Regions from separate parts of the Ercella succinigenes genome, predicted to be linked through region 2. Evidence: predicted binding sites of a transcription regulator. Region 2 holds the regulator's gene; the other holds the start of a gene.
The links. The regulator LexA, encoded in region 2, represses DNA repair genes until DNA is damaged. The targets are predictions, from matches to a motif close to CNAACANNTGTTNG.
Positions count from the first base shown of each region.

Region 1: a site for LexA is predicted at 12,216-12,229, ahead of uvrB (excinuclease ABC subunit UvrB). Genes of this name have one in related genera too.

Region 1 covers NZ_CDHP01000042.1:20-15,749, forward strand. Annotated here, with positions in the region: gene AC0KSB_RS09930 (small basic family protein) at 81-470, shown strand; partial or broken gene ftsZ (cell division protein FtsZ) at 675-1,790, shown strand; gene nrdR (transcriptional regulator NrdR) at 2,283-2,738, shown strand; gene AC0KSB_RS09945 (response regulator) at 2,806-3,507, shown strand; gene AC0KSB_RS09950 (sensor histidine kinase) at 3,521-5,053, shown strand; gene AC0KSB_RS09955 (S1C family serine protease) at 5,188-6,471, shown strand; gene nth (endonuclease III) at 6,468-7,148, shown strand; gene recG (ATP-dependent DNA helicase RecG) at 7,135-9,222, shown strand; gene rsmD (16S rRNA (guanine(966)-N(2))-methyltransferase RsmD) at 9,291-9,848, shown strand; gene coaD (pantetheine-phosphate adenylyltransferase) at 9,886-10,365, shown strand; gene AC0KSB_RS09980 (ATPase) at 10,399-10,878, shown strand; gene AC0KSB_RS09985 (branched-chain amino acid aminotransferase) at 11,012-12,085, opposite strand; gene uvrB (excinuclease ABC subunit UvrB) at 12,302-14,311, shown strand; gene AC0KSB_RS09995 (phospho-sugar mutase) at 14,398-15,730, shown strand, end outside.
Region 2 covers NZ_CDHP01000065.1:18,621-34,350, reverse strand. Annotated here, with positions in the region: partial or broken gene AC0KSB_RS13935 (DUF7010 family protein) at 1-583, opposite strand, end outside; gene AC0KSB_RS13930 (GNAT family N-acetyltransferase) at 634-1,560, opposite strand; gene AC0KSB_RS13925 (aspartate/glutamate racemase family protein) at 1,627-2,319, opposite strand; gene AC0KSB_RS13920 (DUF1697 domain-containing protein) at 2,496-3,035, opposite strand; gene AC0KSB_RS13915 (hypothetical protein) at 3,248-3,400, opposite strand; gene AC0KSB_RS13910 (Vat family streptogramin A O-acetyltransferase) at 3,429-4,061, opposite strand; partial or broken gene AC0KSB_RS13905 (GrpB family protein) at 4,214-4,501, opposite strand; gene AC0KSB_RS13900 (MBL fold metallo-hydrolase) at 4,594-5,169, opposite strand; gene AC0KSB_RS13895 (DUF134 domain-containing protein) at 5,287-5,676, opposite strand; gene AC0KSB_RS13890 (DUF5320 domain-containing protein) at 5,726-6,022, opposite strand; gene AC0KSB_RS13885 (BlaI/MecI/CopY family transcriptional regulator) at 6,237-6,614, shown strand; gene AC0KSB_RS13880 (M56 family metallopeptidase) at 6,607-8,505, shown strand; gene AC0KSB_RS13875 (DUF7000 family protein) at 8,679-9,179, opposite strand; gene AC0KSB_RS13870 (hypothetical protein) at 9,357-9,746, opposite strand; gene lexA (transcriptional repressor LexA) at 9,957-10,586, shown strand; gene AC0KSB_RS13860 (RNA chaperone Hfq) at 10,548-10,874, opposite strand; gene AC0KSB_RS13855 (efflux RND transporter permease subunit) at 10,963-13,566, opposite strand; gene AC0KSB_RS13850 (TetR/AcrR family transcriptional regulator) at 13,695-14,279, opposite strand; gene AC0KSB_RS13845 (TetR/AcrR family transcriptional regulator) at 14,526-15,239, shown strand; gene AC0KSB_RS13840 (alpha/beta fold hydrolase) at 15,253-15,730, shown strand, end outside.

The DNA.
Region 1 (15,730 bases), on a different contig from region 2:
TATATTAGATAAATGATAGAATAATAAAGACATAATTAATATAATGCTTGTAAAATAATAAAAAGGTATGGTGTCCACAGATGTTTCCACTTATTGGGTTAATACTGGGTTTGATAATAGGGCTGTTGTGGAATATTGATATTCCACCCGCCTTTTCATCATATGTTGCAGTTGGTATACTTGCAGCGATTGATTCTGTAGTAGGTGCAATAACGGCAAATTTAAAAAATCAGTATAATACAAAATTATTTGTCAGTGGTTTTATCGGCAACAGTGCAATTGCTGTTTTGCTTGCTGCACTTGGCGATCAGTTGAATATTCAACTTAGTCTTGCTGCTGTTTTTGCTTTCGGTAACCGCATATTCATCAATTTTTCTACTATTCGCAGACTTTTGCTGGAAAGGGTGGAGGATAATAAAAAGAGCAAATCGAACATGGTTACAGAAACCAAGATTAAAACAGATGAATAGTTGTGTAATGAGGGTTTTACCAGAGTAATTATTGTATGACGGCAACAGTTAGTGTAAAATTATAACAATATGGCAAAATGCATATAACATATCAGCGAATCAGGCTATTTTTATGTTATGTAATGGCTTGTCAATATTTATAAAAAGCTGATGTAAATAAAAATAAATTGTCTGAGAGGGGATGTTCTTTTGGTTGACTATAAAATGGGTTTTGGTATGGATAATGACCATTTCGCGACTATCAAAGTAATTGGAATCGGCGGAGGGGGCTGCAATGCTGTTGACCGTATGATCGAAGGTGATGTGCAGGGAATAGAATTTATAACAGTCAATACAGATAATCAGGCCTTGCTCAGAACGAAGGCCAGCAATAGAATCCAAATAGGTGAGAAAATAACAAGAGGTCTTGGAGCAGGTGCTAATCCTGAAATAGGTGAAAAAGCAGCCGATGAATCTAAGGACGAGATATCACAACTTATCAGCGGCACCGATATGCTGTTTATCACAGCAGGTATGGGCGGCGGTACCGGCACAGGTGGTGCGCCTGTTGTTGCGCAGATAGCTCGCGAGCTTGGAATATTGACGGTAGGCGTTGTTACAAGGCCATTTAGATTTGAGGGTTCACGTAGAATGCAAAATGCAGAAAGAGGTATTCGTGAACTCGAGAAATATGTTGATTCTTTGATTGTTGTTCCAAATGATAAGCTGCTTGAAATTGCATCTGATGATACAACGGTTGATGAAGCTTTTACTATGGCAGACCAGGTTCTGAAATATGGGGTATCAGGAATTTCTGACCTTGTAGCAGTTCCCGGTCTGATTAATCTTGACCTGGCTGATGTGCGCAGAGTGATGACTGAAGCCGGTGTGTGTCATATGGGAATAGGCAGAGCATCCGGTGAAGGACGTGCAGCTGCGGCAATTCGACAGGCTATTAATAGTCCTTTATTAGACACTACAATTGATGGTGCTTGTGGTGTAATAATTAATTTCACTGGTGGACGTGATATGCGCATCAGGGAAGTGGATGATGCTGCTTCTGTGGTAAGAGACGCAGTATCACCTGATGCTGATATTATTTTTGGTGCTGTAATTGATGAGAATCTGCAGGACGAAATAATGATTACAGTTATAGCAAGCGGTTTTGACCGTGACGGTTCACCTGCAAGAAAACGTGATAGTGAACAGGAACAGCAAAATGAAGCTCCTGTTTTCTCATCTCCTTTTGCCAATTCTTCTCCTGTTGTAAAACCATATCAGGCTGGCATGAATACCAGAAATGGTGAAAAGGAAGGCAAATCGGAAATTCCAGGATTTTTATCAGGTAAAAGTGATATCAGCCAGACTGATTTGACCGAACAGAAAACTGAAAAACCAAAGGATAATGGCTTTCATCAGGTAGGTTCTTCAGGCGGTTTTTCTCATTCAGGCAAAAACGATATAACAGAAAAAACAGTTTTGGATTCTAAATCTGATAATTTTTCTGATTCGAGAGAACAGATTTCTATACCAGGAATTCAAAACCAGAATAAAGCTAAAGAAACAGAAGGGATAAAATCTTATCCTTCTGATCAGGAACCGTTTGATGAAAGACCTGACTCTGTTTTAAAAAGAAAGTCTGAAAGCAATTCTTCCTCTTTACGTCCTGAATCAGGTACAAGAAGCAAAGAAAATTCAAAAACGGATAAAGGGCGTTCAGGTAGAATTTTGCCCTGGTTTTTGCAGGATAATGACAATTGAGGATTTTGTTTGACATAATATACTGGCCGGTTTACTTGCAGGAAGTCTGATCGGCAGGCAGGAGGTATTGTTTTGCGTTGTCCGTTTTGTGGACATGATGAAGATCGTGTCATAGACTCACGTCCGGCAGATGAAGGATCAGCTATACGCAGGCGCAGAGAATGTATTTCTTGCAGCAAGCGGTTTACCACTTATGAGAAAATAGAAAATCTTCCTTTGCTTGTTATTAAAAAAGATGGAACCAGGCAGCCCTATGATAGAGATAAATTGATTTCAGGACTGTTAAAAAGTTGTGAAAAAAGACCTGTTTCAACAGTTCAGATTGAAAAACTGGCCGACACTGTTGAATTGCAAATTCAAAATTCTCTAAGGCGTGAGATTTCTTCTGTAGAAATTGGTGAAATGGTTATGGAACTGCTTAAAGAATTAGATGAAGTTGCTTATGTAAGATTTGCTTCTGTATATCGCCAGTTCAAAGATGTAAATTCATTTTTGCAGGAACTTAATGATATGTTGAAAAAAAAATAAAACTGTGATGCTTGGTTTGTTTTGAACCAGCAATATTATATAGGGGGTGTTTGAGATTAAAAAGGCAATGATAGTAGATGATGATCCCAATATCAGTGAACTGTTGAGACTTTATTTTGACAAAGACGGGTTTGCTGTAATTACTTGTCTTGATGGTGAAACTGCTTTTGATACTTTTGTACAATCCAGACCAGATGTTGTTATACTTGATCTTATGCTTCCGGGCAAAGATGGCTATGATGTTTTGAGAGAAATCAGAAGAGTGTCTGAAGTACCTGTTCTGATGCTTACTGCCCGTGGGGATACTCTTGATAAAGTGGTAGGTCTTGAACTTGGAGCTGATGATTATGTCCAAAAACCTTTTGAACCTAAAGAGCTTCTTGCCAGAGTTAAGGCTGTTTTGAGAAGATCAGATGGATCAATGGAAATAAAATCACAAAATAGTAATGAAGCGTCTGATGACTCAATAGTTCATCCTGGCCTGATTGTAGATAAATCAAGATATTCTGTAATGGTTAATCAGGTTGAGATAGAAATGCCGCCAAAAGAACTGGAGCTTCTTTTTTTCCTTGCAAGTCATCCAAACAGAGTTTTTACCAGAGAACAATTGCTGGAGAATATATGGGGCTTTGATTTTTATGGTGAATCCAGAACAGTTGATGTTCATATAAAGCGCATCAGGGAAAAACTTGATGATGCAGGAGAACATCTTGCCTGGCAGATAAAAACTGTCTGGGGAGTTGGCTATAAATTTGAAACTACAGTCTGAGTAAATCTGAATTATGAGAAAAACGCGCCTGATTCATTCTCTCTATGCCAGAACGATAATGCTTTTAACATTATCTATTCTTGTTGTATTCGTAATTCTGGGTGTAGTGTACTATGGAATCATTTCTGTAACTAATCAACGCCAGCAGGCTGATCAGCTTCTAGGTAGCAGTCAGGCTATTGCATCTGTTGTCGGGGGTGCTATGGAGGCGGTAACCGGCGAGATAACTGACAGTTCTGTTCGCAGTTACATAAATTTTACTGCCAGATCAACCGGTTCTGTAGTTTGGGTAGTTAATTCTTCCGGTGATATCATAATGCAGACAGGAATTCCTACACAGGCAGCAGAAAGAATGGAAATTACGGAATCGGGTTATTATAGACTGTCCGCAAATTATCTTGGCACATTAAACAGTGGGCAGACAGGAATAACTGAAATAGGAGATTATAAAGGTCTGCTCAAGGGTTCATCCAGGTGGATAAGTGCTGCTTGGCCGATCTCTTCGGCTACAGGTGCATATGCTGGTGAAATTCAAATTCACAGGGTTTTATCCGGCAGAACCATTAACAGCTTTCTTATGACAAACAGCCTTGTTATCTCTTTTGTTGTAGCGTTTTTGGTTGCAATGATTTTTATCTATATATTGTCGAAAAATATAACTAAGCCTATTAAGTTACTTTCACAGGCTGCAGACAGAGTATATCGTGGGGATCTGTCTGTCAGAGTTGTTCTTCCTGGAATAAATGATAAAGCCGGAGCAACAGCTTTCGAAGACCCTGAGCACGATGCCCTTGTAACAGATGATCTGACTGTTCTTGTAAATACAATGAATACAATGATAGCAAAACTAGAAAATCAGGAACGCGACCGCAAAGATTTTATGTCTAGTGTCTCTCATGATTTAAGAACTCCTGTCACTTCAATAAAAGGTTTTGTCGAGGGTATGATAGATGGAACAATACCTCCTGAAAAATATATACATTATCTTGAAATAGTCAAACAGGAAGTTTTAAGACTGCAAAGTCTGGTTGAAACAATTTTTGAAGCTGCCTTGCTGGAAAGCGGAAGTGGACTTCATCAATCTGTTTTTGATATTAATGAATTGATAAAGGAAGATGTAATAGGGCTTGAATCATTGCTTCTTGAAAAGAAACTGGGAGTTCAAACAGAATTTATAGAGGAAGATCAAGGTCGTCTGATGGTAACCGGTGATCGAGAGGCCATAAGCCGGGTTGTCTATAATATTTTGTCTAATGCCATAAAGTTTACACCGGTAGATGGAGTAATTGCGCTTACTACCAGACGTACTTCCCGTAATCGGGAAATTGAGGTAATTATTGAAGATAGCGGTCCGGGAATTCCGGAAGAAGAAATTGCATATGTTTTTGATCGTTTTTACATGGTTGATAAATCACGTACTGCCAAAGGCTCAGGTTTGGGGCTTTATATAAGCCGTGCTATTTTAACTGCGCATGGGCAAAGAATACATGCAACCAGAAGTGAACTTGGAGGTGCACGCTTTTCCTTTACCCTTTCAACACCATGATTTTTGGTTAATTTCACTAGTATGAAGATAAATGTTCATAATCCATTCATGAATATTGCGTAAAATGTAGATTGTTCCGTTTATCTGTAATCGTCTTAATTAGCGTTACGGATAAAGAAAAGGGAGGTTCATACGTGAAAGTAAAAACAAGATGGCTTTTTGGATTGGTGGCGTTATGTCTGGTTTCCGCTGTGGCGGCATCTTTTCTTACTGCTGTTTTCTTTATTAGAGGTTATTTTCGTCAAAGTCTTATTTGGGAGTCGGGCACAACTGCTACCGATACTTCCGAAACAACAGGTTCTCTTTCGGCAGTTACAACACAGAAACCTACCACACGCGTAACTTTGGCAGCAACATCAACTACTCCAACCGTGACAACTACCAGAGAAACACAAACAGAGACTTCTGAGTCTCATCCGGCAGTAGATCAATTATCTTTATGGCAGGTTCAGGATCAGATTGCGAATATCTATGAAAATGTATCTTTGTCTGTTGCCGGGGTTTCAGTTAAAGTTAATGCGACAACTACGACAAATGCCAGAAGCAATAGCGGTTCTGCTTTAGTAATGAGTACAGATGGTATTCTGGTTACCAATACAGGAACCTTGTCGATTGCTCTTGATCGTAACGGCAGTCTTAAAAGTAATTCTTCAATTGAGATATACCTGACTAACCATCCCGAGCCTTTACAGGCATCTCTGATTGGTAATGATGCTTTAACAGGTCTGTCTGTGCTGAGTGTCGATCCCACAGCTGCTTCTTTTCAACCTGCATATATGGCTGATAAAGCAGAGGTTAGGGTAGGACAGATGATACTATCTATGGGATATCCTGATATGCTTGCTCAGACCGGAGGTTTAAGCAGTGGTATTGTGACAGCGGTTAACAGAGAAATGCTGCTTGAAGACGGTACAAGTGTCAGTATGATCCAAACTGACGCACATATTAGCCAAAGCTGTTCAGGTGGCCCCATTCTTAATCTTGATGGCGAAGTTATTGGTTTATCGAATTGCAGTTTGAATCGTGATATCAGTGATGTCATGGGATATGCCCTGCCTATAGAAGTAGTTCAACAAGTTACAAAAAATCTTGTTACACAGGGATATGTTTCCGGCAGAGCTTGGCTTGGTGTGACTGTTTTACAGGAAACCAATTTTTTGGAACTTCAGAATCTTTATAGATTTCCCGATGGTCTTTATGTCAGTAGTGTCATTCAGGACAGCCCTGCATATACGGCCGACTTGCGTAAAGGTGATATAATCACTAAAATAAATGAAAATGATGTTGAAACTCATGAGAGTCTGACTATATTTTTACAAAGTCAGGCTATCGGGGCACTGGTCGACATTGAAGTATATAGACAAAGTGATGGACAGTATCATCAGTTAAAAGTTTATTTGCAGGAGTATCAGCGTTGACATCTGACAAACAAAGAGCCTTGAATATTGTAAAAACTTTAAAAGAATATTACCCCGACGCAGATTGTACTTTACAGTTTAGCAATCATTGGCAACTTTTGATTGCTGCTATTCTGGCTGCTCAATGTACCGATGAGCGTGTAAATATCGTTACCGAAAAGCTTTTTGTCAAATATCCTGATTTAGAAGCTTTTGCTTTGGCAAAACAAGAAGAAATGGAATCTGATATCAGGACATGCGGACTTTTTCGTAATAAAGCTCGTGCTATAATTGCCTGTTGTAAGGTATTAATTCAAGAGCATAATGGACAAGTTCCTGACAAAATGGAAGAATTACTGAAACTTCCCGGCATTGGCAGGAAAATTGCTAATCTTATTTTGGGCGAAAGTTTTGCTATCCCGGCGGTAGTGGTGGATACTCACTGTGCCCGCATTACTAATCTTTTAGGCTTGACTACGCATAAAGAACCAGAAAAAATAGAAAAAGATCTGATAAAATTACTACCATCAGAATGGTGGACTGCGTGGGGTCATCTTATGGTGGCACATGGACGCAATATCTGCAAAGCAAGACAAAAACAATGTCACATTTGTCCGGTCGGTGATTTGTGTGCGTATAACACGGCTGTGATTGATGATGGTAGGACAGCTAAGGGAAGAAAAAATGAGCAGCATTAATAGTGGCGGTCTTGGGGATACCCCTGTTACTGCGATTAAAGGCATTTCCAGTAAAAGGGCGGTTCAGCTTAGACGTTTAGGCATACTAACCTGGTATGATCTTATATCCTGGTTTCCAAGGGATTTTGAAGACTGGAAACCAGTTGAATCTCTTGATCAGTTAATAGATGGACAGGAACAGACTTTTATCGCAATAGTATCTCAAAATGCTGTCAGTACAAAAAAAGGTCGTCTGACTATTCAGAAAACTGTATTAAAGGCAGATGGTATGGCTATATCAGCTGTCTGGTTTAATCAGCCATGGCTGTTGCAAAAACTTGAAAAAAATAATCTTTATAGATTCAGAGGCAGAATTAAAAGAGATGGTCGATTTTTTTCTGTTCAGAATCCTATTTTTGAACCATATGAAGAATCGTCTGATTTACCTCAGCTTAAACCGGTATATCCATTAACTGAAGGCCTTAGCCAGACTATGATACGACAATGGATACAATCTGTTTTACCTTCCATGATAGGTTCAGTACCAGAACCTATACCTGCATGGATAAGAAAAGATAATAAACTTTGCGCTGTTGACTTTGCTTTTAACAAGATACATCAGCCTACTTCTCTGGAAGAAGCAGAATTATCACGTTATAGACTGGCTTTTGAGGAATTGTTTCTTGTACAGGGTGGCCTTAGAATTCTAAGACAGCAACGTTTGCTGCAAAGAGTAAGTAAGCCGGTAGAAATAAATGAAGAAAAAAAGACTGAAATAAAGCGAATAATTTCAACATTGCCTTTTGCATTGACTTCCGCTCAAAAACGTACAGTTAAAGAAATTTTTCTGGATATGTCAAACAGCAGGCCTATGAACAGGCTGGTACAAGGAGATGTAGGTTCTGGAAAAACTGTTATAGCCGCACTTGCTATGTATGCTTGTGCCTTAGTTGGCGGGCAGGCTGTTATGATGGCTCCAACTTCTGTTTTAGCAAATCAGCATTATAATTCTCTGGCAGAGTTTTTTAAAAATACTGATATGGAAATTGAACTTCTGACAGGCCAAACCACTGCTTCCAGACGTAAAATAATTCTGGAAAAAATTAAAAACGGAGCTTGCAGGATAGTTGTAGGCACACATGCCTTATTAGAGGATAAAGTAGTTTTTGATAATCTTATGCTTACTATTACGGATGAACAACATAGGTTTGGTGTTAAACAAAGATCGAAATTATCAAAGACGGATAATCTTGTTCCACATACTCTTGTAATGTCAGCTACTCCCATTCCCAGAACTTTGGGTCTTATTCTTTATGGAGATCTTGACATATCTGTAATAGACGAATTGCCGGCAGGCAGAAAGCCCATAGAAACATATACTGCAGCTAGCAAAGACCGTAAAAGAGTTAATGATCTTATTCGAAAAATGGTAGATCAAGGGCGTCAGGTTTATATAGTGTGTCCGATGATTGAAGAAGCGACAGATTCTGATTTGACATCGGCAACCGCTCTTTATAATCAGCTTTCGCAAAATGATTTTGCTGAGTATAAAGTAGGATTGATACATGGTGGTCTTAAAGCTGCGCAAAAAGACTCTGTGATGCAGTCTTTCTACGATGGTGAATGTCAGATATTAGTGAGTACCACGGTTATTGAAGTGGGAGTTGACCAGCCAAATGCTGCTATGATGGTGATTGAAAATGCGGAACGTTTCGGACTTGCTCAATTACATCAGTTGAGAGGAAGAATAGGAAGGGGCGGACACAGATCAATTTGTGTTCTGATGAGCGACAGTCAAGAGAGTCTTGCTAGAGAACGGTTAAAAACACTTTGCCATAGCCAGGATGGTTTTTTGATTGCCGAGAAAGATCTTGAACTTAGAGGTCCGGGAGATTTTTTTGGAACCAGACAGCACGGGTTGCCCGTATTTAAGCTGGCCAATTTATATCGTGATCGTGATATAATTGCTGCTGTTGCCAAAAGTTTGGATGATTTATTTCAAAAAGATCCAAATCTTGAAAAACCAGAGCATCAAATAATGATAGAGGTACTTCAGAACAGATATGGAGATGCTTTTCCTGATCTGGCTTTATAGCATTCTCTAAAATTTTTGTTGGAATGTGCTATTATTCAAATTAAGTTTAACAATGACAGGAGCAGACAATGCCAAGAATTATATCAGGCAAGGCCAGAGGAACACATTTAGTTACGCCTAAAGGGGATAAAACCAGACCTACTGCAGATAAAGTAAAGGAAGCCCTATTTTCTATTCTTGCACCTGTAATTTCAGATGCGGTATTTCTCGATCTTTATTCAGGCTCTGGGCAGATTGCTTTGGAGGCGCTAAGCAGAGGTGCTGCAAAAGCCTACATGATTGAGCAAAACAGATACAGCCTTGATTGCATAAAAACAAATATAGAAAAAACGGGACTTACAGAACAGACCTTTGTAATGCGTGGTTCTGTTAGTCCGCAATTAAAAAACTTGCTGACAAAGCAGTTAAAATTTGATTTGATCTATATTGATCCTCCTTGGGATCAGGCTGAAAAAGATTTTATGAAAATAAGTGTACTTCTTTCTGATCTTATAGCTGAAAACGGCTGGATTATTCTGGAACATGACAGTAGACAACAGCTACCTGAGGTTGTTACAAAATTGAAATGCTTCAGACGTTGCCAGTATGGTTCTGCAATGCTATCATTTTATCAATTAGAAGAATAAATATTTTTTCTGATAAAATATAACTGGAGGGCATGCTTTGAGAATCTTTATTTATCCTGGTACATTTGATCCTTTTACAAATGGACATGTTGATATTGCCCGTAGGGCTGCCAGTATTTGTGATAAGCTGATTGTAGCCGTTTTAACAAATAAAGGTAAAAGACCTGCTTTTAATGTTAAAGAAAGAACTGAAATGGCAAAGCTGTCTTTGAAGGATATAAGCAATCTTGAAGTTCTCTCTTTTGATGGACTGCTGGTAGATCTTTATCGGCAATCAGGTGCAAGTGCAGTTGTAAGAGGCTTAAGAAGTGAATCGGATTTTAGATTTGAAGCCGAAATAGCTGCTGCAAATAAATTGCTTTTGCCGGAATATGAAACTTTTTTGCTGCCTTGTCGGATAGATCTGGCTTTTACCAGTTCGACGATTGTTAAGGAAGTTGCATCTTACGGAGGCGATATTTCCAATATGGTTCCTGCTGAAACAAAGGATAAAATAGTAAAAAAACTTAAATCATAGATCAGAATATTTGGATGATAAATGGAGGTTTTTATGCCGATGTATGATGGCAAATCGGTTAATAAAGGTCAGGATAATGATATAGACGCTTTGCTTGCAAGATTGGAAGAGATTGTTAGTACGGCACGCTCAGTACCTTTTTCTGATAATTATATGGTTGATCGTGAAGAAATGCTTTTGCTGCTTAGTATGCTGCGGGAGGGGTTGCCTGCAGAACTAAAGCAGGCCAGATGGCTGCTGCAGCAAAACAAGCAATTAATAGCGGAGGCGAGAAAAGAAGCTGAAAGTATTATGCGTGAAACAGAATCAAGAATGGCAAGAATGGTAGATGAGCATGAAATAACGCAACAGGCACGTCAGCAGGCTGCCCAGATGATGGAAGCAGCAGATCGTGATAGCCATCAGATTAGATCTGGTGCTATGGAATATGCCCGAGGGTTATTGAATAATGTAGAAGAAGAGCTAACTGAGCTTCTGGTTACTGTACAGCGTAATAAAAAGCAACTAAAATAAAATTTTTTCAAAGATATAAATCAATAAAAAAAGTCCGATTTCTTTTGCCTGAAAAAGGTAAGTAAACCGGACTTTTATTAATTATATTTTGGCAAATAATAATTATCTGGCAAGGGTTTGTATCAGGCAAGTATTAGTCAAGATACTCAATCCAGCCATAATCATCAGGTAATTGACCGTATTGAACACCTGTGATGATATCATATATTTTCTGACTGACTTCCCCAATTTTACCGTTATTAAATACCATTATCATATCTTCATATTTCAATTTGCCAACAGGAGAGATAACAGCAGCTGTACCAGAACCGAAAACCTCGCTGACTTGTCCTTTTTTATAAAGTTCTGCCAGTTCATCAATAGCTAATTGTCTTTCCTCTGTTTCATAGCCTAGTTTTTTGGCCAGTTCAAGTACTGTGCGTCTGGTTATGCCTGGTAAAATACTACCATTTAATGAGGGTGTGATCAGCTTGCCGTTTATAACAAAAAATACATTCATTGAGCCGACTTCTTCAACATAACGTCTATGAACACCGTCAAGCCAGAGAACCTGAACATATCCACTCTTATACGCGTTAGCTTGAGCAATTAGACTGGCTGCATAATTTCCAGGAGTTTTAGCGAATCCTGTTCCGCCTTTTACAGCACGTACATATTCGTCTTCTACGTAAATATCAACTGGATTTAATCCCTGTGGGTAATAGGCTCCTGAGGGAGACAGAATTATCATAAAGCTGTACTTATAAGCTGGTCTTACTCCCAGGAATGGATCGGTTGCAATAATGAATGGTCTGATATAAAGTGAAGTTCCTGCAGCCGAAGGTACCCAATCCTGTTCTATTTTTAACAGTTCTTTTAAAGCATAAACGCAAAAATCAGGATCAACCGGTGGTATAACCATACGAGCATTTGATTGATTTACTCTTTCGAAGTTTAAGCGTGGGCGGAAAAGCTGTACTTTGCCTTCAGCATTTTTATATGCTTTGAGGCCTTCAAAAATTGCCTGACCATAATGCAGAACCATTGCAGAAGGTTCTAATGAAATAGGAGCATATGGTACTATGCGTGCATCAATCCAACCTTTACCTTCTTCATAATCCATAATAAACATGTGATCTGAAAAAAGCTGACCGAAGCCCATATTTGCATCTGCCGCTGGTTTTGATTTTGGGTTGCTGTTTCTGGTAAACGGAATTGCTGGATACATGAAATTTCCCCCATTCTTTCTTTTGAAGATTAATTTAGCATTATAATACTTTGTGCTGATACAATCAAGAAAAGCTGTTATATAGGGCTGTATTAATGTAAATAATCAATCTTTTTATGATATAATCAAAAGAACATATTTTTGCTTTTAAAATTGGAAGTTGGAAAATGATCCGCTCTATTGTGAAATTAATTATTTATATTTTTGAGGTGGTATATGAATCAGTTTAAAATGAAAACAGAAATGAAGCCTCAAGGTGATCAGCCACAGGCTATTGATAAACTTGTTTCCGGTTTTGGAGATGGTCTTGCAGCTCAGACTTTATTAGGAGTAACCGGCTCTGGTAAAACCTTTACAATGGCAAATATTATAGAAAGACTGCAAAGACCAACTTTGATTATTGCACATAATAAAACACTTGCAGGACAGTTATGTGCTGAATTTATGTCATTTTTCCCAGACAACGCTGTTGAATATTTTGTTAGTTATTATGATTATTATCAACCGGAAGCTTATATACCAACTACTGATACCTATATAGAGAAAGATTCATCAATAAACGATGAAATTGACAGGCTTAGACATTCCGCAACCTCATCCTTGCTCGAACGCAGAGATGTTATTGTAGTAGCATCTGTTTCATGTATATATGGTCTTGGTGATCCGGAGGATTATCAGAGTTTAATGGTTTCGCTGCGGCCAGGCATGCGCAAAGACAGAGACGCAGTTATTGAAGAGCTTGTGAATATTCAGTACAGCAGAAATGATTTTGAAACCAAACGTGGCTGTTTCAGAGTCAGAGGAGATACCTTGGATATATTCCCGGCATCGTCTGAAAACCTGATAACAAGAGTAAGTTTTTTTGGTGATGAGATCGAAAAAGTGTCGGAAATAGATTATATAACGGGAAAAGTAAGAGCTGTAAGACAGTACGCATCAATCTTTCCAGCAACTCATTATGCTACTACACAGGCAAAGATGAGGCAGGCTTCAATTTTGATAGAGCAGGAGCTTGAGGAGCGCCTGGAGCTTTTGCGTAGTCAAGGAAAACTGGTTGAGGCCTACAGATTAGAGCAAAGAACGAGATATGATCTTGAAATGCTAAGAGAAACAGGTTTCTGTAAAGGAATAGAGAATTATTCACGACATCTTGCAGAACGTAAAGAAGGAGAGGCTCCTTTTACCTTGATAGATTTTTTCCCGGATGATTATCTTTTGATGATAGATGAATCGCATGTTACTGTTCCGCAGATAGGAGCTATGTATAACGGCGACAGATCACGTAAGCAATCTCTGGTAGAATATGGATTTCGTCTGCCCTCAGCACTTGATAACCGGCCTCTTGATTTTTCGGAATTTGAACAAAGGATGGGGCAAACTCTTTTTGTCAGTGCTACACCTTCTAAATATGAAGCTGAGCATACCGGGCAGGTTGTTGAACAAATAATCAGACCTACAGGACTTATTGACCCTGAAGTATCGATAAGACCTGTAGATAATCAAATAGAAGATTTACTGGCAGAAATAGCAAAAGTAACAGCCAGGGGAGAGAGAACTCTCGTTCTTACTTTGACCAAAAAGATGGCAGAGGATTTAACTTCCTTTTTAAAAGAGGAGGGTATACGTGTTCAGTATCTGCATTCGGATATATCGACGGTTGAACGTCTAAAAATTCTAAGATCATTACGCCAGGGTCAGTTCGATGTTCTGGTGGGAATAAATTTGCTGCGTGAAGGTCTTGATTTGCCGGAGGTATCAATGATAGCCATAATTGATGCTGATAAGGAAGGTTTCCTGCGTTCAACCACATCTTTAATACAGATGATCGGACGTGCAGCCAGAAATGTAAATGGCCATGTAATTATGTATGCTGATGAAGTCACTGAGTCAATGCACAAGGCTATCGAGGAGACAAACAGAAGAAGAAGCCGTCAGCAGGAATATAATAAGCAAAATAATATTACTCCCCGTAGTATCAAAAAAGATGTCAGGGATGTTATTGATACAATCGCTGAAGTAGCAGAAGAAGAGGGTCTGGACAATACGTTTGTCGATGATGTTCTTGAAAACCGACTGGATTCAATGAAGGAAAAAGAGTTGAAAAAGCTGGCTCAGCAGCTTGAAAAAGATATGAAAGCCGCTTCTGCAAAACTGGCTTTTGAAGAAGCCGCCAGACTTAGAGATATTTTAATAGAGGTAAAAGGAAGATTAAACGTTGAACACTGAACTATGTTATAATTTTTTCTAAAATACATCGATTTATAATAACGAGAATAATACAGCAAAAGTTATATTGATCAGGAGGAAAAAATATGTCAAGAGCAACAGATATATACGGACAATGGCTGGTAAATGATGCCTTTGATCAGCAAACAATCGCGGAACTCAGTTCAATATCTGAGCAGTCGGCGGAAATTGAAGATAGATTTTATACTAATCTGGTATTTGGCACAGCAGGATTGCGTGGGATTTTGGGTGCTGGTACTAACAGAATGAATAAATATACCGTGGCAAGTGCGGCAGATGCTTTTGCCAGATATGTTGTGGCAGAAGGTAAAGCTGCATGTGAGCGTGGCATTGTAATTTCCTATGATTCCAGAAGATATTCTCCGGAATTTGCTTTGCTTACAGCAAGAATTTTTACTTCTCACGGAGTTAAGGTGTTTTTATCAGATGAATTAAGGCCGGTGCCGCTGCTTTCTTTTGCCATCAGACATTATAAAGCTTTTGGCGGAGTAATGATAACTGCAAGCCATAATCCGGCTAAGTATAACGGATTTAAGGCATATGGCGAAGACGGAGGACAAATGCCTCCTGAAGCGGCAGATATTATCAGCCGCAATATGGAACAGAACAAAGACCTGCCTTCTTTGCTTGATATTCATGATGAATCTGCCGCCAGGGAAAGTGGACTGTGGCAGGATGTAGGTGAAGATCTCGATAAGGCGTATAATGATATGCTAATGTCTTTGTCGGTACAGCCTGATGTGGTTAAACGCCAAAGTAAATTAAAAATAGTATTCACTCCGCTGCATGGGTCTGGAAATAAGCCTGTAAGAAGAATATTAAAGAGTATAGGTTTTGAAAATGTCATAGTTGTTCCCGAACAGGAACTGCCGGATCCAGATTTCCCGACTGTATCATATCCGAATCCTGAAGAGCGTGATGCCCTTAAGCTTGCGATTGATCTTGCTGCCAAAGAGAATGCTGATCTTGTTATAGCGACAGATCCTGATGCTGACCGCACAGGTCTTTGTGTAAGAGACAGCAGCGGGAATTATCAGGTTTTGACCGGTAATCAGATTGGTTTGCTCCTAATGGACTATATTCTTTCTGGTAAAGCCAAGACAAATAAACTGCCGGCAAAATCTTTTGTTGTTAATAGTATTGTTTCAACCAGATTAAGTAGAAAAGTAGCTGCTGCTTATGGAGTAGATGCATACGAAGTTTTAACCGGTTTTAAATATATCGGCGAGATGATTAAGAATAAGGATGAGTACGGCGATTGTTATTTTCAGTTTGGCTTTGAAGAGAGCTTTGGTTATCTTGCAGGAACCGATGTCAGAGATAAAGATGCTGTGGTTGCAAGTATGCTGATAGGAGAAATGGCAGCTGTTGCTGCTGAACAGGGAAAAACAATCTATG
Region 2 (15,730 bases):
TTTCAATTGCCAGGTCTTTTTCTTCCTTTAGAACACTTGATTTCCCCAAAAAAGCGAATATAATCAGAATAAAACCTGTTACCCAGCCTCCAAGGCTAAAAATAGCAGGCCCATAAATAGCAAGTCCTGTTCCAATTATTATCAGAAGTATCGAGAGAACACCAAACATCTTCATTCCATATAACGTTATGAACGGGATATAATGAGATCCTACGACAATCATGGCTGCTGGGAAAAACCACAGAGGACGGTATAGAATGACTGCACCAACTAACAAAAAATTAATAGGTACAGTAAAGGCTACCTGTGAGCCTAACCCCCATAACACATTCTCATCAGAAACTTTTGCAGGTCTGCCAATTAAGCGTAATATTAATTGTGTAAGCGGAAAAATACCCATACTACCGAAAAAAAGAAATACCATTCCATGGTTTTGTGAAACAATAACACTAACCGCTGAAGCCCCTAACCATATCAGTCCAGAAACAAGCTGTCCTGCAAATCCTCCTAGAAATGCCGAGCGCATTTCCCTCTGAGATGTTGAAATACTAGTTTTTTCCCCTAAACCTAATTTTTTTATCATTGTATCCCTTTCATCATCTTATTTTCATAAGAAATTGCAGCTTGCATATCTTAGTCTAATCTTTGCTTTTCCAGATATACAAGATTTAAACCATCATGCACTGTTTGAACTTTAAACCTATGGTAGCCAAGCTTTTCGTAAAACGCAAGATTTTTTTCGCTTAAATGCCCTGTGAAAAGCTCATACCGTAAACCATCAAAATATTTTTCTATGGACAACATTAACTTTTTGCCAATTCCTTTGTTCTGATAATCTGGGTGCACAATTAACCTACCTATATAGCAAGTTCCTTCTTTTTCAAAAGCTCTTACAGATCCTACTATTTTTTTATCTTCAATATATTTTAGTATGATTGAGCTTTTTGCCTCTTCTTTTAGCTCATCCAATGTCTGCAAAAGTGGAGGTATATTGTAATCACCATAGATCTCCGCTTCGGTTTGATAAGCAAGCTTTTGAAGGACAAGTATATCTTTGAAATCCTGTAAATTAGCCGTACATACTATATTAGAATCTGTATTTATTGGAATTGTAGAATTCTCATATATTCTGGATTCTGCTCCCCAGGGATGGAATCCATGACCTATATATACCCAGTCATATCTTTCATAATAACCATTGTGATCGGTACTAAGATATAATTTTTTATAGCCCAGTTTTGCAGCTTCAATTCTTCCATGCTCTAAAAGCTTTGCCCCTAAACTCTTACCTCGGTAGTGTTCTTCCACAAATAAAGCACACAACCAAGGTGATAAATCCTGTCGACTTATAAAATCATTTGTTATGAGACCATAACTGCCTATTATTTCATCATTTTTTATCATTAGAAACCAGCGTGGCAAAGGACTTTTTGTTGTAATGCTGTTGCTTATGCAGTCTTCATAAATCCTTCTATCTATGTCCCATTTAGCTGTAAAATAATCAATAGCTTTTGTCAGATATTCTTTATTTTCCCTAACTCCAATAATCTTAATATCCATTTTATACCTCCTCGCCGTATGACTATTTTTGCTTTGAACCTTAAGCTATTAGATAGTGATTTTTTGTTATTCAGAAATTGCAAATAATGCAGCATTTTTAGCATGTATATAGGTGGTGTCAAAAACAGGCAATTTAGTGTCATTTTGTTTTATCAGTAATCCTATTTCTGTACATCCAAGAATAACTCCCTGAGCGCCTTTATCTCGCATCAGATTAATAATGCGTAGATATTCTGCTTTGGAATTTTCATTTATAATTCCTAAACAAAGTTCTTCATATATTACGCTATTAATAATTTCAATATCTTGATCATCAGGAATTAAAACTTCTATGCCGGCATTAATAAGTTTTTCTTTGTAAAAATCTTCTTGCATTGTATATTTAGTACCAAACAGTGCAACCTTTTTTATTTGTTTATCATTTAGCACTTGTGCAGTTGCCTCCGCTATATGAAGGATTGGAATACAAATCTTAGTTTGTATTTGAGGAACAATCTTGTGCATTGTATTTGTACATATCACAATGAAATCGCAGCCGGCTTTTTCAAGTTTGATTGCAGCCAAGGATAAGATGTCTGCACTTTTTTCCCATTCCCCTTTTGCTTGGCATTCCTCTATCTCCTGGAAATCTACACTATATAGCAAAACTTTTGCTGAATGAAATCCTCCCATGTTTTCTTTTACAACATTATTTATTATCTGATAATAAGTAACAGTACTCTCCCAACTCATTCCACCAATTAAACCAATTGTTTTCATTTTGTTGTTGAATTTATTAAGCATAATATATTCCTCATCATTTTCATCAATAATTTTAAAACTAACTTTATTTTTATGATATGTAATCCTCTACATGATATATCTAAATAAGGCTTCCAAGTGAATCTGTTACCTGCTATTTTTATAGCATTAATAGGTCATTTTACTATCTTTTATTACATTCCAACTATTTTTTTTACTGTGTTTGCTGTTCGTATTGTAATCATATCACTCATATTTGAACTGGCGGTCTCCCTCCACCAATTTGTCTTTTGATAATCCTTGCGACTAAAAGACCAGAAAATAGCATTTTTATAATGATACACTTTCTCATATTCCTCTTTAGGCTTTCCAACATCATTATAAAACTCGTCATAAGATAAGGGAGGAAACATAAAAATAAGGTTATCATATATTTCTTTGTTATTATCTCCCCACCAATCGGGAGCATTATTTAATACATCTTCCAACTCTTTTTGTGAAATAACAAAAACTGGTATATCCAATTCAAACTTGTTTTTTATCAACGCTTTTATTATGTTTGCGAGAGTAGCTATATCATTTACATCACTTGAAAAGACAACATTCCCACTATTAAGGTGTGTAGAAACTGCTGTGTAGCCTAGCTCTACAAAACTTTCTTTCAATTCAGACATAGTTATCTTGTTTTTACCGCTTATATTGATACCTCTTAATAATGCAATGTATCTTTCCATATATCAATTTTACTCCCACAAAATCCGATTTGTCACTAACAACTATATTTTTATGCTATGTTTACCTTTGTCCCACATTTGATTATACTCATGATCTTATTTTGAAAGATTCTGTATAAAACGTTCTATTTCAATTGATATTTTTTCATAAGCATGATTATGAATATAATGTGGAATATCTAAAGAGATAATTTCTCCATTTGCATTTGCACTTATAAAATCTTGTTGAAAGCTTTGCCAAGTATCTTTATCATAACCAGTTCCTCCACTTCCATCAGAAACAAATTTAATAAAGTGCTTGGAGAAACATATCTAAGAGTGGCTATTGTTTCTGGAAACAGATCATTATCGCTCGAACAGTTCATAATTGGTAAGCTTCAGATAAACGACGTATCATTTATTCATTAATTGCTCTACCCCTACTTCGGATGTTAGCATTTCAAGATTATTAAATATTTCCTCTTCGCTCCAATTCCACCACTCTAGCTTTATCAAGAATTCAGTCTTTTCGTCACTAAAGCGTTTTCTGATTAATTTAGCTGGATTCCCACCGTGTATTGTATATGGTTCAACGTTTTTTACCACTGTTGAGTTAGCTGCAATAATTGCACCATCTCCAACTTTAACACCGGGTAGAATAGTAACATTTTGACCTATCCAAACATCATTACCAATCACTGTGTCACCCTTAAAAGGAAGTTGTTCTATTGTAGGAGTCACCTTTTCCCACCCGCAGCCAAAGATATTAAAGGGATAGGTTGTAGCTCCATCCATTCTATGATTTGCACCATTCATAATAAACTTAACACCCTCTGCAATTGCACAGAACTTGCCTATAATGAGTTTATCACCAAGAAATTCGTAGTGGTGCTCTATATGATCATAGAATTTCTCAGGAGATTTATTATTATCGCTATAATAAGTGTATTCACCAATTTCAACATTTGGTCTTTTCGGTAGATTACTTATATAGCAAACCGTCTTTATATTTTCATTTGGATAAAGCTTTTTCTTATCTGGTCCCATCATTGAATATTGGCTCCTTTTTATTTATATTGTTCTCAGCATACATTAAAGAGAAGCCTGCTTCAAACATAAAAAATTCAGCCGATCTTTTCTGCAAAGCTTAAATATGCTATTTATCATATTTTATACGCTTATATGTTTTTTTGACTGCTCTATGGCAATTTTTGAAACCTTTCGGCAAAGCCCTCTGGTGTGTAGCCCTTATTAAAGTCCATGCGTTTTTCGCTCTGATCCATGCAGATATAACCAATTTCCAGCAACTTTTTCTTAATAGCTTTATGCTCCGCAAGTGGAGCATCCGCCAATATATCGATGATTGGTTTGGCACAGATGCCGTTGATGGCAGTACTACCGATATGGTAAATCCGGACGTCCTTCGGCAAAAAAGAGGACAAAAACACCTGCTCTTCTTGATACCAATCCTTCCAGTATTCTTTGTGCTCTGATAATTGAAAAGGTCATTGCCATGAAAATTACAGGTAAAACAGGAAGCAGTAACTTGAATATTGCTTTGCTCCATAGTTAATTCCTACTACTTTACAATCCCATTATGAGCACAACCTGCAACCAGCACCAAATTCCCATTTTCTTTGATTATCAGGTTTTGTTCATGAGAAAAGTCATCCAGTTTAAATGATTCTCCAACCTTCATGAATAAATCCTGATTGCCCGATGGGTTTAGTCTAGTCCCTTTTACACCTGAGAATATTTCAAGCTCTTCATCAATAACAACTTTCCCTTCCACAAAAACAAAGCGGTCATTCGGCAGCAGTGCTTTGCCTATACCAATGTATTTCTTTTCACCATTCGGTCTATTTGCATAGTAACCATCAAAAGCCTTTTTGTTGAGATAAATTTTTGCATTACTATTCAGATCAAGGAAAGTTTTGAGACCTCCACCATGATCATAATGTCCATGAGAAATAATCACTAAATCTACCTTTGACAAATCAATCTGCATTCTTCTTGCGTTTTCTGCAAATAGCGCACTGGCTCCTGTGTCAAATAGGAGCTTATGCTGCTTGGTTTCTATATACAAACTAAGTCCATGCTCGCTGCCTAAAGCTTCAGAAAAAGATATATTTTCCACAAGGCTTTTTATAATCATAAGCTTTACCTATTACTTTCTTTAAAAAGCATCTTTATCGTCAATTGGTGCACGGTCAAAAAGATATACATACACTTCTTTCCATTGTTTTTTCATCTGCTGGCATTGCTAATTTCATTAGATATTTTTCTCGTTATCGTTTTGACCATCTGCAAAATTTCTTCCACATCTATTTCTTCGACATCTACCGCAACCATGCATTCGCTCATTTTCATTGTAAAGTTGATAATCTCCACCTTCAATCTTAAGAAGTTTCCCATTCACTAAGGACTCGGCGATTTTCCTGCGTGCATCCTTGTAAATATTTTGAACAGTAGCACGTGCAACTTGCATCTTTTCAGCAGATTCTTCCTGAGTCAAGCCTTCAAGATCTATAAGCCGGATAGCCTCATATTCATCAACTGTCATCATAATAATTTCATTTTTAATATCTGATCCATTAAGCGGTCCATACAAGTTGCTTTCTGGCAAACAACATACTTTTCTCCATTTTCTTGGTCTTGGCATTACTAATTCACCTCATTTTGACAACATAAGTAACAGGGGAATTACCCTGTTACCTATTAGCCTCAGACATACTTTCTAATTGTTTGCTGACCATGTCTAGTCTTTTTTGAAGGAGCTCTTTTTGCTCTGTCAAAATTTCTTTGTCAGATAACACAACCGTTTCTCCAGTGAAAGATCTTCCAAAACTTCTCCTGCATCCATAGCCTGCTCCAAAACCTAATCCTCTGACACTTCCTCTACCGAATCCAGTGGCATATCCGCCTATATTCGCTCCATTACAAATTCCTAAACCTCTTCCTCTCATTGCTCCACGACCCATTGGGCCTGTTACATCTTTTCTAGGCATATCTATCGCCTCCTAATAGTTTTTGGCATATGTTATTTATAATTTCATTATAAACTGTTATTGGCATATGTCAATAACTTAAACTGATACCCCAAAACCGTGATTTGGAATAATATGAGTATATGCAGGAGATGTCCCATGAAAGAACGGTTGCAAATCTGGTCTAAATATAATAGACTGTGATTAGTCTAATGTGTTTAGATTGGAGATGACTATGATTAAAGATATAACACTTACTGCTGCAGAAGAAAAACTTGCAGCTTTGATATGGCGGGACGCACCGTTGACCTCGCCCGATTTGGTTGCACTAGCAAAGCGAGAAATGGGTTGGAAAAAATCAACGACCTACACAGTGTTAAAGAAACTTTGTGGTAAGGGCGTATTCAAAAACGAAAATGCGAAGGTATCAGTTGTGCTTACTCGAGATGAACAAATTGCTCGACAAAGCCGCCGCTATGTAGAAGATACTTTCGGCGGGTCGTTGCCGAAATTCATAACTTCATTTTTTGGCGGCAAGAAATTAACTCCGGAACAAGCGAAAGAATTAAAATATTTGATAGAACAACATGAGGAGGACAGTAATAATGGATAAACTGTTCCTTACAATTATAAACATGAGCTTGACCGGAGCATTTGTTATTGCGTCGATATGCTTTGTCCGTTTGCTGCTCAAAAATGCGCCGAAAATCGTCTCCTATTGCTTGTGGGCAGTAGTGGGATTCAGGCTTGTATTCCCTTTTTCAATTGAGAGTGTTTTCAGTTTGATACCTTTCAAGGCGCAGACGATACCGCCAGATATAGTAATGCAGCAAGTGCCGCACATTGACAGTGGTATACCTTTTGTAAATAGCGCTGTCAGCAGTATTCTTCCCGCTGCCACACCAACTGCAAGCATAAATCCATTACAGATATGGACAACAATCGGTACGTTTGTTTGGCTTATTGGCGTTGCAGTAATGTTTGTTTACGGCATAGTGTCTTTTGTTATCCTCAAACGAAAAATGAGAACAGCAACCCATATTGAAGCAAATATCTACGAAGCGGAAAATATTAAATCCCCTTTTTTATTAGGTGTTTTAAAACCCAAAATTTATTTGCCCGTTGGCTTATCAGGTCAAGAAAGAAACTATATTCTTCTGCACGAACAGACGCATATCCGGCGGCATGATCACATTGTAAAATTCGCAGCATATTTCATTTTGTGTTTGCACTGGTTTAATCCGTTGGCATGGGTGGCGTTTTTGCTGATGGGTGTGGATATGGAATTATCCTGCGATGAGCGCGTGTTGAAAGAAAAAGGCGGCGAAATTAAAAAGAATTATTCATTGTCGTTGTTATCTTTGGCTACGGAACGGCGCTTTATCGGCGGCAGCCCCCTGGCTTTTGGAGAAGGCGGTGTGAAAGAGAGGATAAAGAACGTATTGAATTTTAAAAAACCGTCTCGTGTGATTATCATCGTATCAGTGGTGTTGGTTGTTGCATTAAGTATTGGGTTTGCGGTTAATCGTGCCACGGATAAAAGCATCTTGGATTTAATCATGCCAATGTCCATGAACAACGTTGATAAAGAGCCGCATTTTGCCGGAACTGTAACCGAACTATATGATAATGCTATCCTCGTAAGTGTTAACGAGGGTGAAGACGAACGCAGAAGCAGTGATATGATCAGAGTCTCTCTAAACGTGAAATTGAAAGACAGTATGACCAATTTTACCGTTGGTGACAGAGTAATCGTCTATTATAACGGTGAAATCGCAGAGTCCTATCCGGCACAGGTAAACACCGTTTATGCAATTGTATTAATAAACCGGGATGATTCGAATGAAACGATGGACGCAGATTCGTCCGCCTTTTCATATGAGTCACAGTCTATAACTCTTGAAGATGTGCGAACCCTTGCTAAAAAGGGAGATGGACTTTTATTTGAAGATTTTCAGAAATACGAAGGTGCAAACGTTAGCTCAAACTTTGACAACTATATCATGGTCTATGGTGTTGAGGGCGGCTATCGTTTAATCGTAAGCTCAAATCAAAGTGGCAAGCCGAACAGTGTAAATCTTGAAAGTATTTGGGCAAACAGCGGTAGTGGTATCGACATCAGATATGGAGATATCGATGAATTTTTGAGCAAATGGCCTATTATTATGCAGGTGAAAGATGGCATCGCTACACCATCGGGGGCAACCATTACACTCAAAAATTTTACGGGGATCGAATATACATACGGCGAAAGTTACACTGTACAGCGTAAAACTGATAATGGATGGATAGATGTTGTACCGATCCTCGAAAATTACGGGTTTACCGCTATTGGATATATATTACTACCAATGGAAAGCGAAGAAATTATAATCGACTGGGAATGGCTTTACGGCACACTTCCCACCGGTGATTATCGAATTGCTAAAGAAGCGTTATTCGTTAAATCTCAGGGCGACTATGACACATTCGCATTATATGCAACATTTTCAATTGTCAAATGAGTACATATAAAATGCCAGATGAATTTGACAAATTTCTTAAGAACATTGTTCGATAGTTGATATCGTTCTATCTTAAACATTTTAAATCACCCCGCATAATCTTAAAAGCCTAGTCATAACTGCCTTAACTGAGCTGATTTTCTATCATTTTCTGTTAATATGTCAACCTCTAATCAAATTTGATTTTGAATTGATAGGCGCTCATTTATTGTCGATACAAATCTTTTTACGCCTTGATCGATATTATCTATCAACAAGGCTTGATCATCAAAATCTGGTTTAGGTGTCAATGTGCACTCAATTATAGCATCTGGATTATTAATATCATGGAATAGATCTGCATCACCTGAAATATTACTGCTAATTATAGATGCGTAACTTTTGGCAATATCCCTGTTCCGAGCAGAAAGCCATACTTCAAAGGTTCCCTTTTCATGCAAGTAGACAATAGCAATTTTTAAACCTTTATCTTTTAATGGTTTTGTGTTTAAAGAAAAATAGGACATATCCATATAGCCTTGATATATACTGCTTACATCGTATTGTGGGTGTTTTTTGATAAACTCAGTTCTTAATTTCCCTAAAAATTCTAAAATTGCTTTATACGCAATTTGTATTTCGCTTTGTTGTAAATTATTAGTATACTTCTCAATCAGCTCGTTCAGAGTCTTCATGCTTCGCCTCCATATTATAAAGACGGAATGTTATCTAGGGTTCTTCATCTGTAGCTTCATCTGTAACATTATATGTGACATCGTCAATTACAATAACTAATGATGTTTCTGATGTGGTTTCATCCGAGTCCTCGTCTAATGTGTCTCTTGCAGGTTGTGTTAAATCTGAAACACTATCTATGCCGACGATCTTTCGATCTTTCTGAGTTCAGAAAGATCTTTGAACGGATTGTGCATAATAAACATCAGTATTAAGATCAGCGCTGCTATAATTAAAAACAGAAATTTTCTCAATAATCTTTGTTGTCTTTCCGCCTGTCTTTTACGATCGATTTTGGCAACTGTGGTGTAACCTTTTAATCTATAAACTCTTTCTCTGCTTACTCTTCGGATTTTTTGCGAATTTTTGCTGCGATATCCAGAAATAAAATCTTTGACATTGTTAGGCAGCTCAGAAAAAAAACGACCGATATTACGGCCAAGTCTGGCTAACAGCACTTTTATCTTATCTACATTGGAAAGCTGAGGTTTTCCAGGTCTATAATTATCAGGACGATGATTGATCATATGGATCCTTTCACAGACAGAATATCTAACGAGATTATAGCTTATTTCTCTGTTTTTTTCATCTATCTGTGTCAAAAATATCAAATGTCCATACGAATTATATACAATAGTTGCTTTTTTCAACCTCTATACCGAACAAAAGTTTGACAAACAAGGGGGCATTTGCTAGTATTTGAGTAGTTGTATTAAAAGATTTAGCTGGAGGTTTTTATGTCTACTTATCATTTTACCAGAGCAAATGTCGATCAGACAGTAGATAGAGTATATAATTTTATAGTAGATTATATTAACGATAATGGTTATCCGCCTGCTGTTAGAGATATTTGTGCAGGAGTGGGTATAAAATCAACCTCCACTATACACAGTCATTTGAAAAGACTGCAGCAGTCTGGGAGAATTGAATATTCTTCTGGTAAAAGACGTGCAATTACTATCCCTGACAATGAACAATCAAGAGTAAAACAAATGCCTTTGCTTGGTCAGGTTACTGCCGGGGCTCCAATTCTTGCTCATGAAAATATAGAAAGAACACTTCCCTTTCCAGCTGATTATTTTTCTGACCGTGATGAAGTTTTTGCCTTGAAAGTTCGCGGAGACAGTATGATTGAAGCTGCTATTCTCGATGGAGATATAGTTATTGTGAGGAAACAGAATACCGCCAATAATGGCGATATTATAGTGGCTTTAGTTGGAGATGAGGCTACAGTAAAGACTTTGGTAAATAAGGACGGTAAAATAGTTCTTATGCCGCAAAATCCAGCCTATAACCCCATACCTTTCGATCGTCCTGATTGCAGAATATTAGGAAAAGTCTGTGGCATATTCAGGACAGATATTTAGATCATTTGTTTCTGCGATTATATCGTGTTTGTAAGATTCATTGAAAATATAATTAACCTCCGATAATGGATTGATTGCTACAGCTGCGCTTTTATATACAAGATGCTGTCTGGCATTTTCTTGCATAATTATAGAAGTGCTGTCAAATCCTATAATCTGTCCCTTTTTTGAAGAATTATCCAGTAATTGTACTACCACTGTAATTTTCTCTCGACGACAATAGTTTAAGAATACATCTTGTAGTTTAATTTCTCTGTTATTTCTTGATTGATTATTGGGTCTGTACATTTCAACAAACCTCCTTTAATTTATTAATCACAGATTAGTATAATTAAACAATCCTAAGAATCGTATATTCTGGAAGATAGGTTTATTTTCACTTTGAATAACACTCTTTATCAGAGGTTTGTTTTTTGTTAAAGAGTGAATATAATGCTGGAATCAGAGTCAATGTCAGAGTCAAGCATAAAACCATACCAATAATGGTTACAAGACCGAAACTTGAAAGACCAGGATGATTTATGAAATATAAGCTGCCAAAACCTATTAATGTTGTTATTGTGGTCATGACAACTGCCTTGCCTGTATGAGCCAGTATATGTGGCAAATCTTTATCTTCAGTATTTTTTATCCTATGAAGCAAGTGAACACCACTGTCAATTCCTATTCCTACCAATATCGGGAAAGCAACTATACTAAATATATTAAGATCATCCCCAAGAATTATTGGTGCGATACCTAATGTCATGTATATCATCAAAACAAGTGGTATTAACAGCGTTATTGCATCTCTAACTCTTTTGAACATAATAAGTAGAATAACAAATAAGGCTCCCAGGCAAAAAAGACTAATTCTTACAATATCATTTTTGGCATATTCTGTAACTTCATTCATGATTGCAGGCAGACCTACAGGTGTTCTTCCTGATGTCTCATATATAGCATCAGTTATATTTTTGTAGTTTTCATTGTCCCAGATATTTACATCTGGAATAACTTCAATACTAAGTTTTCCTTGCTTACCTACATAATTTGTCCTTATATCTTTGGGCAATTTATCATAAGTGAGTTTTTCTTCGTCCAAAAAAAGTTTTTCAATATCTATTTCACCGAAAGCCCCGATATTTTCTTTGCTTTCAGTAGTCATAATTTCTGTTATTGTTTTTTTCATCAATTCATAGCCTTCTACGGATTCATCAATTCCTTTTTCCGCAAGTGTTTCAATTAAGCCATTCAAAGCATAAACCATTTGTGCTTTAGAATCAGCTTCATTTTCTTGAGGCTTTTGTCTAAGTGCATTATTAAATTTTTGCAGAACAGAAATTTTATAATCCTGATCTTCGGGCATATAATTTAGAATTGAATCTAACTGTCTGATATCATCTCTACTACTTAATTGTTGAGATACCTTTTCCAACTCATCAATATTGTCTACCATAAAGACAAGCGTAGTAGGGTTGAATTCAAATTCTTCTTCTACAATGTCAAGCCAGTATAAACATTCCATGTCTTTGGGATATATTTCGGATATGTCTGTTTTAATTTTTGTATTTAGAACATTACCTGCTAAAAAAATAGCAGCAACTATAAATAAGACAATAATTATCAGAGGTTTTTTTTCAATAATTTTGGCAACAGGCTTTAAGAATTGATAACATGAACTTTTTATTTGTTTTTTTGAACTGTTTTTCAAATCAAAAAGCAAAATAATTGAAGGCATAATGAATATCATTGTTATACATAAAAGAATTATTCCTGCACCGGATATCACTCCCATTTGTGTAAATGCAGTAAACTTTGCTGTCAGAAAAGTAAAGAAGACTATTGCAGTAGTTATGGCTGCTACGAATATGCCCGAACTGGTTTTTCTAACGGTTGTAGATACTGCAGATGAAACATCAAGCCCTCCTTCCCTTTCCTCCAGATATCTTGATATTATATGTACCCCAAAATCTATGCCTAGTCCTAGCAACAAGATAGCAAAACTTATTGAGAACATATTTAGATTCTGGTATACCAACCATGCAAAAGCTGTGGATAAGGCTGCTCCCAGTAATAGTGGATATCCTGCCGATAAAGGTAGAATTAATCTTCTAAAAGACAATACTATAAATGCAATTATTAAAATAAATGTGATTGAAGCAGTAGATAAAAAACCATCAAACATAGTTTTATCTGCTTCGTAATCTTGTACAAAAGCACCGCCCGTATAACCTACATTCAGCGCATACATACTCTGATCTTTCACCTGTAAAATACTATCTTCCAGTATGTTAAAAAACAAATCCCTGTCTTTTACATAGTCATCTGAATTTATATTAGGCTTAATAATCATCAGATATGTATCTCCGGTTTCTGATACTATATAGCCTGTATTATCTTTTTCAGACTCAACATAACCAAAAAGCATTACAGAAAACAATTGCTCCATCTCTTTTTCTGAAAGCTCCGCAGGTAAAACAATAAGTTTGGCAAACCCATTCAAAAAATCCTCTTTTTTCATTTCCGGTAATTGCTCAAATCTTTGCAAAAACAATTCTGACAAACTTATAAAATCTTTTTTTGCCAATAGCTTTGACAAAGAACTGTTTTGATTATTTATTTCTGTATCTAATTCTTTATAATAATTTTTGTCTATATATAAATGAAGATATTCTTCGATTTCAGACATATCTACTTTATACAAAATACTGCTAATAATGTCTTTGGTTTTTAATTCTTTTTCTATTTCCTGCAAGAAATCTTCGCATTCTTTTTCCTCGCCTTGCACTACCAATAAAACATTATCTTGTGATTCGAAATATTCCTCAAATTCACTACTTGCCTGTAGACTTTTGCTATCTTCAGGCAACATACCTTCCATGCTGGAATCCATACCAACTTTCATAGCCATTAATATTGAAAAAATAAAAATTATGGTGCTTATGAGTAAAATCAGTTTATATTTTTTAATTATTACTTCAGATATTTTTTTGAACACAATCTTACCTCCACTTGTTTTAACGCAAAGCAAATATGCTTAAGGAAAATAATCCCTTAAGTTTGCTTAGCATAATTTGCTAAATCAACTGCAATCATATAATTGAAAAACTGAATACACTATTAAATCTAGGTTAATATATCCTTAATAATTTGCTTAACCTCTTCTTTCACAGCATCAACATTATCTGGAAAATCATATAAAATTGCTTTTTCTAAAATTTCATGGGTAAGTTGAAAAAGAATTCCTGCATATAACTTTGGTGGTTTCGGTTTAATAATCCCTTTTGCAGCTGCTTTTTCCAACCATTTTTCAATAGTATTCATGGAAAACCATAAATGTGCGAAATCTTCTTTGAATTCAAGTGTCCTCATTATGTTTGCATCATGAAAAAGTTTCATAATATTCGGATTTTTTTTTATAAATACAATCAAGGGATCTATAATTTTATCTATATCTTCAAGAGTAGGGTTTTCCGTATCCAGTCTATCGATATACAAATTAAAATCGGTAAAAGTCCTCTCAGCAATTTCCTTTAATACATCTTCTTTTGTCTCAAAATAGAGATAAAATGTTCCCTGAGCCACTCCCGCAGATTGAACTATTTCCCAAACAGGAGTCTTTTCAAAACCTTTTTGGCAGAACAGTTCCTCGGCACTATCCATAATTCTTTTCTTGGTTGCAGCACTTTTTTCTTTTTGCTTAGCGGTCATAAAATGTCTCCTGATTGCTTACCAATAAATTTTATCTCAAAATTATAAATATGACTGTCAATCACATTTATATAATACTATGGTGTAATTATGTATTCAATGTATAAAAAGACAAAAACAGTCAGTTATTTTGTTTGGAAAAAAACTTGACACAATTAAAATTTAACTACATAATGACTACATTACAAATACAGTCATTAAAAAACAGTTTTATAACTATAGAAGAATTATAAGAGAGAGATTTTGATGATGAATCCTTTTGATAAATTAGATTTAACTACATATCAAAAAAGGACTCTTGATATTCTTGAAATATCAGAGTCTATCTTATTAAGATATGGTTATTCAAAAAGTACGATAGATGAAATTGCGGCTGCTGCTAAATTAGGCAAAGGTACAATTTATTTGCATTGGAAAAGTAAGGACGAGCTGTTTCATGCACTTTTTTATAAAATATCAGTAGAGATTTTAAGTCAAATAATAACAGAAGTAAAAAATAATAAAGATTTAGTTAGTTTTGATAGATTGATATCCTTAATATATAAAACTTGTTGTGACCGAGAACTTATTGTAGCTTTATTTACAAAAGATAATAAGCTTTTAGGTCGTTTTTTAGATAGCAAAAACACTTCACAATCTCAGAAAGCCAAATTCCAGAGTCTTCTGAACAGTTTGCAAATGTATAGGGAAAATAATTTGATAAAAGAGGATATGACGGTCGAAATTCAAGCTCACACTGTAAATATGCTATTAATTGCTATCTTTTCTTACGATAATTATACAATTCAAAAAATCAGTATAAATGAAAAAATTGAAATTTTGGAAAAATTAATAAAAAACACTTTTGTTCCTGAAACAAACATTGAAATTGAAGACCATTTTTTTGAATACATAGTGAAAGCTTTACAAGAATTGCAAAACTTTTATATTGATCAAATTTTCAGCAAAACTATTAAGTAAGGATGTGATTTTTTTGTCAGAATTAGTAATTAATAAGACTAAAATATATTATGAAGTAAAAGGTGAAGGATTCCCAATTATATTTACTCATGGAGCGTCTTGGAATCATATCCAGTGGGAAAAACAGGTCGAGTTTTTTAAAGAAAAATTCAAAGTCGTTACATGGGATGTACGAGGACATGGTTATTCAAGTTTACCGGAAGGTGCCGTTGATTCTGAAGATTTTTGTTCTGATCTCATTGCACTAATGGATCATTTAAGTATTGAAAAAGCTATTTTGTGTGGACTTTCAATGGGTGGACATATTTCTCTTCAGACAGCAATTAAATACCCTGATCGTGTAAAATCTCTTATTTTAATTGGTACTCCCTGCAGTAACACCCTTAATCTATATGAAAAAATATTTGTCCCGGTTAACCGCTTCAGTAATAAGCTGATTTCTATGAAGCTAAATGGTAAGCTCCAGGCAAAAATGCTTTCAAAAATAACTC